3 linked regions of the Sulfuricurvum kujiense DSM 16994 genome follow. The main gene of each other region encodes a partner of the protein of the gene in region 3 in a complex. Links are inferred from orthologs where the notes say so. Each region holds a gene or a part of one and is shown on either strand. Other genes may lie near its edges. The genes, in order: accB, accA and accD.

Region 1 (3,049 bases), 1.3 Mb from region 3 along the record:
TTTGAATATATTATAGACTACAGCAGCGATCAGCCGCTGTAGTTTTCGAGGTATTTGGTATCGAAGTTATTATTAATGAAGTCAGGATTTTTCATCATCTTCATATGAAACGGAATCGTTGTTTTGATCCCGGTGATGGTAAATTCACTCAGCGCACGATGCATACGAGCAATCGCATCGTTACGGTCCGTTCCGTACACGATCAATTTTCCGATCATAGAATCATAGGTCGGAGGAACGATATAACCGGCATGCGCATGGGTATCAATTCGGACATTCCGCCCGCCCGGAGCAATCCACTGGGTGATTTTTCCCGGTGACGGCAAAAACTTGATCGGATCTTCGGCTGTTATACGGCACTCAATCGAGTGACCTTTGAGGACGACGCTCTCTTGGCTCGGAAGCGCTTCACCTTCGGCAACGCGGATCATCATTTCGATTAGATCGAGTCCGCTGACCATTTCGGAGACACAGTGTTCTACCTGGAGCCGGGTATTCATCTCCATAAAATAAAACTTTTTGTCCGCATCGAGAAGGTATTCAAACGTCCCTGCCCCTTCGTACTTGATGTACTTCGTTGCACGGACGGCAGAAGCGTGCAGTTCGGCACGAATTTCAGGAGTCAATGCTACTGCGGGAGATTCTTCGATCAATTTTTGGTGACGGCGCTGCATCGAACAGTCACGCTCACCGATATGAAGCACGTTGCCATGGCTGTCCGCAATCACCTGTACTTCGATATGGCGCGGATTTTTAATGAATTTCTCCATATAAATCGTACCGTCGCCGAATGCACCGATCGCTTCCGCTTCCGCCGCCAAAAAAGCATTTTCGATATAGCTCTCGTCTTCGACGACGCGCATACCGCGTCCGCCGCCGCCTGCTGCCGCTTTGAGAATAACCGGATACCCGACTTCTTTTGCGCGTACTTTTGCTTCCGCGATATCCTTGATAGCACCGTCAGACCCGGGGACGACAGGGACACCTGCCGCGATCATGACATCTTTGGCTTTTGATTTGTCCGACATCATCACCATAACTTCAGGTGTCGGTCCGATAAATTTAATCCCGTGGTGGGTACAAATTTCAACAAAATGTTGATTTTCGGACAAAAATCCGTATCCCGGGAATACCGCATCACATCCGCTGATTTCACAGGCTGCAATGATCGCGGGTATATTGAGATAACTCTGGGAACTTGGTGCGGCACCGATACAAATTGCGGCGTCGGCCAGTTTTAAATACGATGCGTCTTTGTCGGCGGTCGAATAAACCGCCACCGCTTCTTTCCCCATCTCTTTAATTGTTCGGATCGCACGAAGGGCAATTTCACCCCGATTCGCGACTAAAATACGTTTGAGTTCCGCCATGGTTAAAGCTTCTCAACCGCAAAAAGTGGCATATCGTATTCAACTGCCTGAGAATCGGAAACCAAAACACTAACAATTTTACAGTCGAATTCGGCCTCAAGTTCATTCATAATTTTCATCGCTTCGAGAATACCGATAACTTGTCCTTTTTTAACGCGGTCGCCCACTTTTACAAACGGAGCCGAATCCGGAGAAGGGGCAGAATAAAACGTCCCTACCATCGGAGAAAGGATCATATCCCCAGTGTGAACTGCTGCTGCAGATTCTGCGGTAACCGCCACTGCAACCGGAGCTGCCGCCACTGCAACCGGAGCTGCCATCATTGGTGCGGCAACCGCACCGATATTTTTTTCAAGTTCAATAGAAAAAGCGTCTTGAGTAATTTTTAATTTTGAAAGAGTACTGGCATCAAACTCTTGCACAAGAGCTTTAATTTGTTTCATATCCATCGGAAGAATGCTCCTAAAAGTAGGGTAATAGATGTGTTATACTACCACAAATAAAATTAACAACGGATTGAATATGGGTTTAAAAAGCGATAGATGGATACGTGAAAAGGCATTAAAAGAGGGAATGATTTCCCCGTTTTGCGAGGATCAGGTAGGCTTGGGCGTCGTCAGTTACGGCCTTAGCTCATACGGCTACGACATCCGTGTGACGAATGAATTTAAAATTTTTACCAACCTAAATTCTACTGTCGTCGACCCGAAACATTTTGATGATATGAATGTCGTCGATTTTACGGGCGATGTATGCATTGTCCCGCCGAACTCGTTCGCATTGGCGCGAACCGTAGAATATTTTAAAATTCCCCGTGACGTGTTGGCGATCTGTTTGGGTAAATCGACTTATGCTAGGTGCGGTATTATTGTCAATGTTACTCCGTTTGAACCGGAATTCGAGGGGCATATTACCATCGAAATTTCCAACACCACCCCTCTTCCGGCAAAAATATATGCCAATGAAGGGATAGCACAGGTGCTCTTTTTACAAGGCGACGATATGTGCGAAACTTCTTATAAAGATAAAAGCGGCAAGTATCAGGGGCAAGAGGGAATCACTCTTCCGCGGATTTTAAATTAAGTAGTGGTATAATTCCGATAAATTTCCATGCAAGGACTCCCGAATGTTGCACGAATACCGCGATGTAATTACCCATATGAAACAAAATGATGCGGCTAATGCCCACTTTTTGAAAATTTTTGATCGTCACAATGATCTAGACAACCAAATCACCAAAGCTGAAAACGGTGACGTTCCAATGACCGATCTTGAGCTTGAAAAACTCAAAAAAGAAAAATTGTTGTTGAAAGACGAAGCGTACGCAATGATCATCGCCTACAAAAAAGAGCACAGCCTTTAATTCTTACGATATTCTAACGCCAAAGGATATAGTTCCCTTTGGCTATGCTTGCCGCTTCAAGACAGATTTTCCCTTCTTAAATTTCTTCTAAATTTACTTTTTAGCTTTAACTCGATACGATTTATTTTTTTCAGAATTTTTGTCCAATGAGGTACGCATGACCACTTCGTATACCGCCTTAGCTGATTTTGGGCGGGCGCTGCTTAAGCGTCCGGCATTATCAGAAGGTCTTCCGATGATATCCGAGTATGCCAAACAAGTAAGCAAAGCGGAAAGATGCTCAATTTTTATCTATAATCCGAAAATCCAAATGCTT
Region 2 (2,981 bases), 760 kb from region 3 along the record:
CGTCATCCGTGCTCAAAAAAAAGAAGACATACTAACGTACACTGATGAATACCGCCTTATTGATGCGTACTGTGAAGCGTATGGAGGAAGCGGAAAACGCCTTAACATCGAATGGTTTGAGGGGATCGATTGTTCAAAAATCATCCTAGCAGGCGGGCTTGATCCCGAGAATGTCGCTTCACTTAAACCGTACGGATTCTACGGTGTCGATGTCAGCAGCGGTGTCGAAGCCTCATATGGGAAAAAAGACCATAAACTGGTAGAGACGTTTATCCAAAAGGCAAAAGTGTGAAGCTGTTCGACCCGAAAATTTTGTCACGTTTGTCTAAAAACGGTATCCCGAAAGAGGAATTTGAACTCCTCTTGGGCAGTGATGCCGATCTGAGGCTCGAGCTTCTCAAATCGCAGGGGATGAACATCATTCTTCATGAGGAGATGTATTGCTTTCAAAGCGCCATAACTTCCGTAAAAGATACTCTCTTTTGTATCGTCGATGTTGAATCAAACGGTTCAAAACCCGCCCACCACCAGATTATCGAAATCGGTGCGGTTAAGCTGCAAAACGGAAAAATAATCGATACCTATGAGAGTCTTGTCTATTGTACCGATATCTCCGATCAGATTCAGGAGATTACCGGTATCAAAACGGAGCAAACCCTTAAAGCTCCGGCCATGAGCAAAGTAATGCGCGAATTTCGTCTTTTTCTCGGCGATGCAATTTTCGTAGGACATGATGCCAAATTTGACTACAACTTTGTATCGGCGATGATGGAGCGTGTCGGTTTATCAAAACTTCTCAACCGCTCTTTATGTACGATTGATTTGGCGGAGAGAACCATCGAGTCTGAACGATACGGTTTAGCCTATCTAAACACAGCACTGGAGCTCTACAAAGAAGCCACTCACCATCGCGCCCTCTCCGATGCCATGACAACGACAAAACTACTCAAGCGTGTCCTCAATCTTCTCCCATCCTCCATAACCAATAGCGAAGAGCTCATCGCATTTTCAAAAGAGGCGAAACGTCTGAAACGTCCGAAACCGAAAAAAGAAGAGAAAAAAGAGACGGAAGAAAAAGAAGCGGTGAAATAAAGCACGCATACGTGCTTTCTAATGCGGAAACAGCATTTGATTATTCGCTGAAGCGTCCCATACCGACAAGACGGTTGTAACGCTTATCAAGGCGCTCGGAATCACTCAGCTTGCGAAGTGTATTGACCTGAGTCATAAAATATGATTTAAGGGCGTTTGCGGAGCCCTCTTTATCACGATGTGCACCGATCAGCGGCTCATCGATAATATCATCGATCAAATCAAGCTCTTTCAGGTCGGCAGAGGTGATTTTAAGCGCTTTCGTTGCCGCTTCTACTTTGGTCGGGTCATTCCACAAAATTGCCGAACACCCCTCAGGTGAGATAACACTGAAGACGGAGTAGCGCATCATAGCGAGGCGATCCGCTACACCGATCGCCAAAGCACCTCCGCTTCCCCCCTCGCCGATGACCACCGATACGGTAATCGTATTGAGGTTTGAGAGTTCGAGAAGATTTCGGGCAATCGCTTCGCTTTGGTTACGCTCTTCCGCACCCAGACCCGGATAGGCGCCCGGAGTGTCGATCAGCATCAGAAGAGGAATATTGAATTTTTCCGCCATTTTGGCCGCACGAAGTGCTTTGCGGTACCCTTCAGGATGAGGCATACCGAAGTTTCGTTTGAGCTTATTTTTGGTTCCGCGCCCTTTTTGTTCACCGATCACCATAACCCGTTCATCACCGATGGTGCCGATATAGCAGATAATAGAGAGATCATCTCGAAAGTGACGATCTCCGTGAATTTCATACTTTTTATCGAGGATAAGGTTGATATAATCAAGGGCATACGGACGGTCTTGATGACGCGCGAGCTGAAGCTCTTGATACGGGGAAAGATTCGCGTAGGTTTTTTGAACCTCTTTATCTAAATCCTGCTTGAGGATCTCTACGGCATGGTGATCGTAGCGAACTTCTGCAGCTATGATCTCCTCTTGAATTTGACGGATATTTTGTTCAAAATCTAAATAGGTAGCCAAAGGCTTGCCCTCTTATATTTTTTTGAAAATGACAACACCGTTGGTGCCGCCAAATCCAAAAGAGTTAGACATAACGATATTAAGTTCCGCTTTACGTGCCGTATTCGGAACGATATCCAAATCGCAGTTTTCATCCGGATTGACGTAGTTGATAGTCGGAGGGATAATACCGTCACGCATCGCCATAATACTGATAACCGCTTCAATACCGCCCGCTGCACCGAGACAGTGCCCCGTTTGCCCTTTTGTCGAACTCACCGGAGGACAGTTCTCTTTGCTTCCGAATGCGATTTTGAGTGCTGCCGTTTCGTTTTTATCGTTGGTCGGAGTACTGGTTCCGTGCGCATTGACATAGTCAACTTTAGGATTCCCCGCCATTTTAAGTGCCGCTTTCATTGCACGAAGCGGCCCCTCAAGACTTGGTGTTGTAATGTGATTCGCATCACCGCTCTCACCGAATCCGATGACTTCCGCATAAATACGGGCACCGCGCGCCACTGCCGCATCGTACTCTTCGAGTACCAATGCGGCAGCCCCCTCGCCCATAACGAACCCGTCACGATCCGCATCGAACGGACGTGATGCATGTTTCGGATCATCGTTGCGGGTAGAAAGCGCTTTCATTGATGCAAATCCGCCGATACCGACACCGGTAATCGCCGATTCAGCCGCGACGACCAGCATTTGATCAGCACCGCCGACCATAATTGTTTTTGCCGCTTCGCTGATCGCATGGGTTCCTGCCGCACATGCCGTTACCGCTGATAGGTTAGGACCTTGAAGGCCGTGATCGATAGATATAAACCCGCCGAGCATGTTTACCAATGCTCCCGGGATAAAGAATGGAGAGATACGGCGTGCACCTTTGGTTTCAAGGATAATCGAATTTTTTTCAATCGACGGAAGTCCTCCG
Region 3 (3,159 bases):
GCAAAACGCGAAGGGGCGAAAAGTGTCACGTGTCTCTACCGCCGTGATGCGCATAATATGCCGGGTTCGGTCAAAGAGTACAAAAATGCGATCGAAGAGGGTGTGGATTTCACCTTTAACGCCTCTCCGAAAGAGGTTATCCTAAACGACAGCGGAAAAGCGGTCGGTATCCATATGGCCAAAACCGTTCTCGGTGCCAAAGACGAGTCGGGACGCCAAAAAATGGAAGAGGTCAAAGGGGGCGATTTTAACGTCAATGCCGACGTTATCATAATGGCGCTCGGATTCGATCCGTGCGTCCCTCCGTTCTTAGCCGAAAACGGTATCTCTGTGAACAGCTGGGGCGGTATTATCGTCAACGATAAACACGAAACAACGACGGCGGGAATCTACGCCGGCGGTGACTGCTATCGCGGTGCCGATCTGGTTGTTACGGCTGCGTATGACGGTCGCGAAGCGGCACGCTCTATCGTTAAATCTCTCCTTCGCTAATGAGCGATTTTGTCAATGCGGCCATCGCCGCATGCCAAGAGATAGCGGCACTCTTGGAAGAGGGTGACTCCTCCTTATACCTTCTTCATGAAGAAGGGGCGGGCGGAGACATCAGCAACGGCGTCGATCTCAAAGCCGAAGCGATCTGTTTTAACCGTCTTTCACCGTACGGTTCGGTATTCTCCGAAGAAAGCGGTTGGATGAGCCCCGAATCTTCGATCAATATCATCCTCGATCCCATCGACGGCAGCGACAATTTTATCTCCAGACTTCCTTATTACGGTATTTCCATTGCGCGCGTTACAGAAGGAAATACAACCGAAGCACTCGTTTGTAATTTGGCAAACGGTGATATTTTCGTCCGCACACAGAACGAATATTATACGACTACGCTGCGCGCTTCTTCCCAAAAACATGAAATTACGATCAACAGATCTGCCAAAATCGGTCTTTTTGAAAAAGCGCCGGAACATCCCGATCTAGTCCGAAAACTGATGGAAAAAAAGCTCAAATTTCGCTCTCCCGGGGCCTTAGCCCTCTCGTTGGCGTATGCCCCTTATGTGAAATATGTGCTATTTTTAGGTACAATGCGGCCATACGATATCCAAGCCGGGCTTTATCTGAGTGAGCACCTTTATGTGTTTAACGATGATAGATATATCCTGATGTGTGCGGATAAAGAGCTTTTTGAGCAGATACGTTCGATTGTAGAAAAGGAGTATTTTTGAGTCTATTTAACCTGTTCGGGGACTCCGAAAAGAAAAAACAGCCCACTAAAAGCGAGGCGCCGTCTCACTGGGTAAAATGTCCTTCGTGCCAGTCACTGATGTATTACAAAGAGATTGAAAAACAAAACCATGTTTGCCCAAAATGCGGATTTCATCTACGTATCGGTGTTAAAGAGAGACTTGCTTTGATTAGCGACGAGGGGAGTTTTGTCGAATACGACAGCAATCTCCGCCCGATCGATCCGTTGAACTTTGTGGATAAAAAAAGCTATGCGGCGCGTGTCGAAGAGGGATATGCCAAAAACGGAACCTACTCTTCGGTAGTCAGCGGGGAATGTACGATCAACTCTGTTCCCGCACAGCTCGTCGTTTTTGATTTTAATTTCATGGGTGGATCGCTCGGTTCGGTTGAGGGCGAGAAAATCGTCCGTGCCGTAAACCGTGCCTTAGAGAAACGTATGGGGCTGATCATCGTAAGCGCCAGCGGCGGTGCACGGATGCAGGAGAGTACGTTCTCCCTTATGCAGATGTCTAAAACATCGGCAGCGTTAGCGAAGCTTGCGGATGCGAAGCTTCCGTATATCTCATTGCTGACCGATCCGACGATGGGGGGTGTCAGTGCCTCTTTCGCGACACTGGGAGATATCATTATCGCCGAGCCGGGTGCACTGGTCGGATTCGCGGGTCAGCGTGTTATCAAACAAACGATCGGAAGCGATCTTCCCGAAGGATTCCAGCGTGCGGAGTTCCTACTCGAAAAGGGGTCTATCGATATGATCGTGGAGCGCAGCGAACTTAAAGAGACGTTGAGTGATATGCTCAAACTGCTTCTTCCGTAAATATGCAGCTTTACGCTCTTTGTGACACGCAGACGCTTCATCAAAAGGGGGTAGATACCCTCTCTTTTGCCAAACGTGCCAAATCTCTCGGGGCAAGCGTTCTTCAATACCGCAACAAACACTCCGATATCGCTACCATCAAAACGGAATTGATCGCCCTACGCCAAGTTTGGGAGGGTTTTTTAATCATTAACGATCATTATGAACTTGCCCCCTTTTGCGACGGCGTCCATATCGGTCAGGAAGATTTGTATACGATCGATCCCGATCCCGCACGTGCGATCAAGATCCTGAAAATGGCAATCGGCGAAGATAAAATTATCGGTCTCTCCACCCATAATGTTGAAGAGATTGAGATTGCAAACCGCCTTGACCTTAATTATGTCGGTTTGGGAGCTTATCGCGCTACATCGACAAAATCGGATGCCAAAGTTCTGGGAGATCGTCTCGATGCGATCGCCGCACATTCCAAGCATCCTGTTGCCGCTATCGGCGGAGTGAAACTTGACGATAGATTTCAGCATGTAGCCTATCATGTCATAGGATCGGGACTGTTATGAACATTTCCATTGTCACGATAGCGAAAAAAGAGCGTTCCTTATACGATCCCCTCTATCAAGAACAGATGAAAATGATCTCCCGCTTTGCAAAAGTGGACGATGTTGAACTCTTTCCCAAAGAGATTGTCAAAGCGCATACGATCAGTCCTGAAGCATCGCAAGCGGCGTATTCGAAATTATTATCACCGATGTTGGGTAAAAATTACTCGATTGCCCTCCACCCCGAGGGAAAAAAAATGGACAGCTTTGCATTTAGTAAGCTTATAAGTGATAAAATTTCGTTGCAATTTTTTATAGGCGGGGCATACGGCTTTGAAAAAAGTTTCGTAGACCAGTGCGATGCGGCGATCAGCCTCTCTGAGATGACAATGAGCCATAAAATCGCAAAAGCGGTGCTGTTAGAGCAGATATACCGTGCCTATTCACTGTTAGCAAACCATCCGTACCACAAATGAGGAGCATTGATGAGAGACCATGAACTGCATTATTTCGAGGAGATATTACTGACGCGAAAAACTCAGATTATCAAAAATCTTACCG

The links.
Region 1: the proteins of accD (region 3) and accB are in contact, whole or in part, in a solved structure (PDB 8UXZ), measured with the Escherichia coli proteins. The link is inferred for Sulfuricurvum kujiense DSM 16994 from one-to-one orthologs.
Region 2: the proteins of accD (region 3) and accA are in contact, whole or in part, in a solved structure (PDB 8UXZ), measured with the Escherichia coli proteins. The link is inferred for Sulfuricurvum kujiense DSM 16994 from one-to-one orthologs.

Annotation. Positions count from the first base shown.
Region 1 is NC_014762.1:2,385,414-2,388,462, forward strand. The notes cover bases 97-2,985. They hold accB (acetyl-CoA carboxylase biotin carboxyl carrier protein), read right to left. Parts: upstream 1,820-2,985; coding sequence 1,373-1,819; downstream 97-1,372. Other genes in these bases: SULKU_RS11930 (acetyl-CoA carboxylase biotin carboxylase subunit), read right to left, coding at 97-1,370; dcd (dCTP deaminase), read left to right, coding at 1,893-2,453; SULKU_RS11945 (HP1242/YdcH family protein), read left to right, coding at 2,497-2,733; SULKU_RS11950 (GAF domain-containing protein), read left to right, coding at 2,891-2,985. In the rest of the region: more of SULKU_RS11930, read right to left, coding at 30-96; more of SULKU_RS11950, read left to right, coding at 2,986-3,049. UniProt on the Escherichia coli protein: This protein is a component of the acetyl coenzyme A carboxylase complex; first, biotin carboxylase catalyzes the carboxylation of the carrier protein and then the transcarboxylase transfers the carboxyl group to form malonyl-CoA.
Region 2 is NC_014762.1:362,358-365,338, reverse strand. Bases 101-2,921 are described here. They hold accA (acetyl-CoA carboxylase carboxyl transferase subunit alpha), read right to left. Parts: upstream 2,069-2,921; coding sequence 1,133-2,068; downstream 101-1,132. Other genes in these bases: SULKU_RS01870 (beta-ketoacyl-ACP synthase II), read right to left, coding at 2,081-2,921; SULKU_RS01880 (3'-5' exonuclease), read left to right, coding at 289-1,092; SULKU_RS01885 (phosphoribosylanthranilate isomerase), read left to right, coding at 101-292. Also shown: more of SULKU_RS01885, read left to right, coding at 1-100; more of SULKU_RS01870, read right to left, coding at 2,922-2,981. UniProt on the Escherichia coli protein: Component of the acetyl coenzyme A carboxylase (ACC) complex. First, biotin carboxylase catalyzes the carboxylation of biotin on its carrier protein (BCCP) and then the CO(2) group is transferred by the carboxyltransferase to acetyl-CoA to form malonyl-CoA.
Region 3 is NC_014762.1:1,124,818-1,127,976, forward strand. Bases 139-3,137 are described here. They hold accD (acetyl-CoA carboxylase, carboxyltransferase subunit beta), read left to right. Parts: upstream 139-1,216; coding sequence 1,217-2,059; downstream 2,060-3,137. Other genes in these bases: SULKU_RS05680 (glutamate synthase subunit beta), read left to right, coding at 139-492; SULKU_RS05685 (inositol monophosphatase family protein), read left to right, coding at 492-1,220; SULKU_RS05695 (thiamine phosphate synthase), read left to right, coding at 2,062-2,619; SULKU_RS05700 (23S rRNA (pseudouridine(1915)-N(3))-methyltransferase RlmH), read left to right, coding at 2,616-3,074; dksA (RNA polymerase-binding protein DksA), read left to right, coding at 3,084-3,137. Also shown: more of SULKU_RS05680, read left to right, coding at 1-138; more of dksA, read left to right, coding at 3,138-3,159.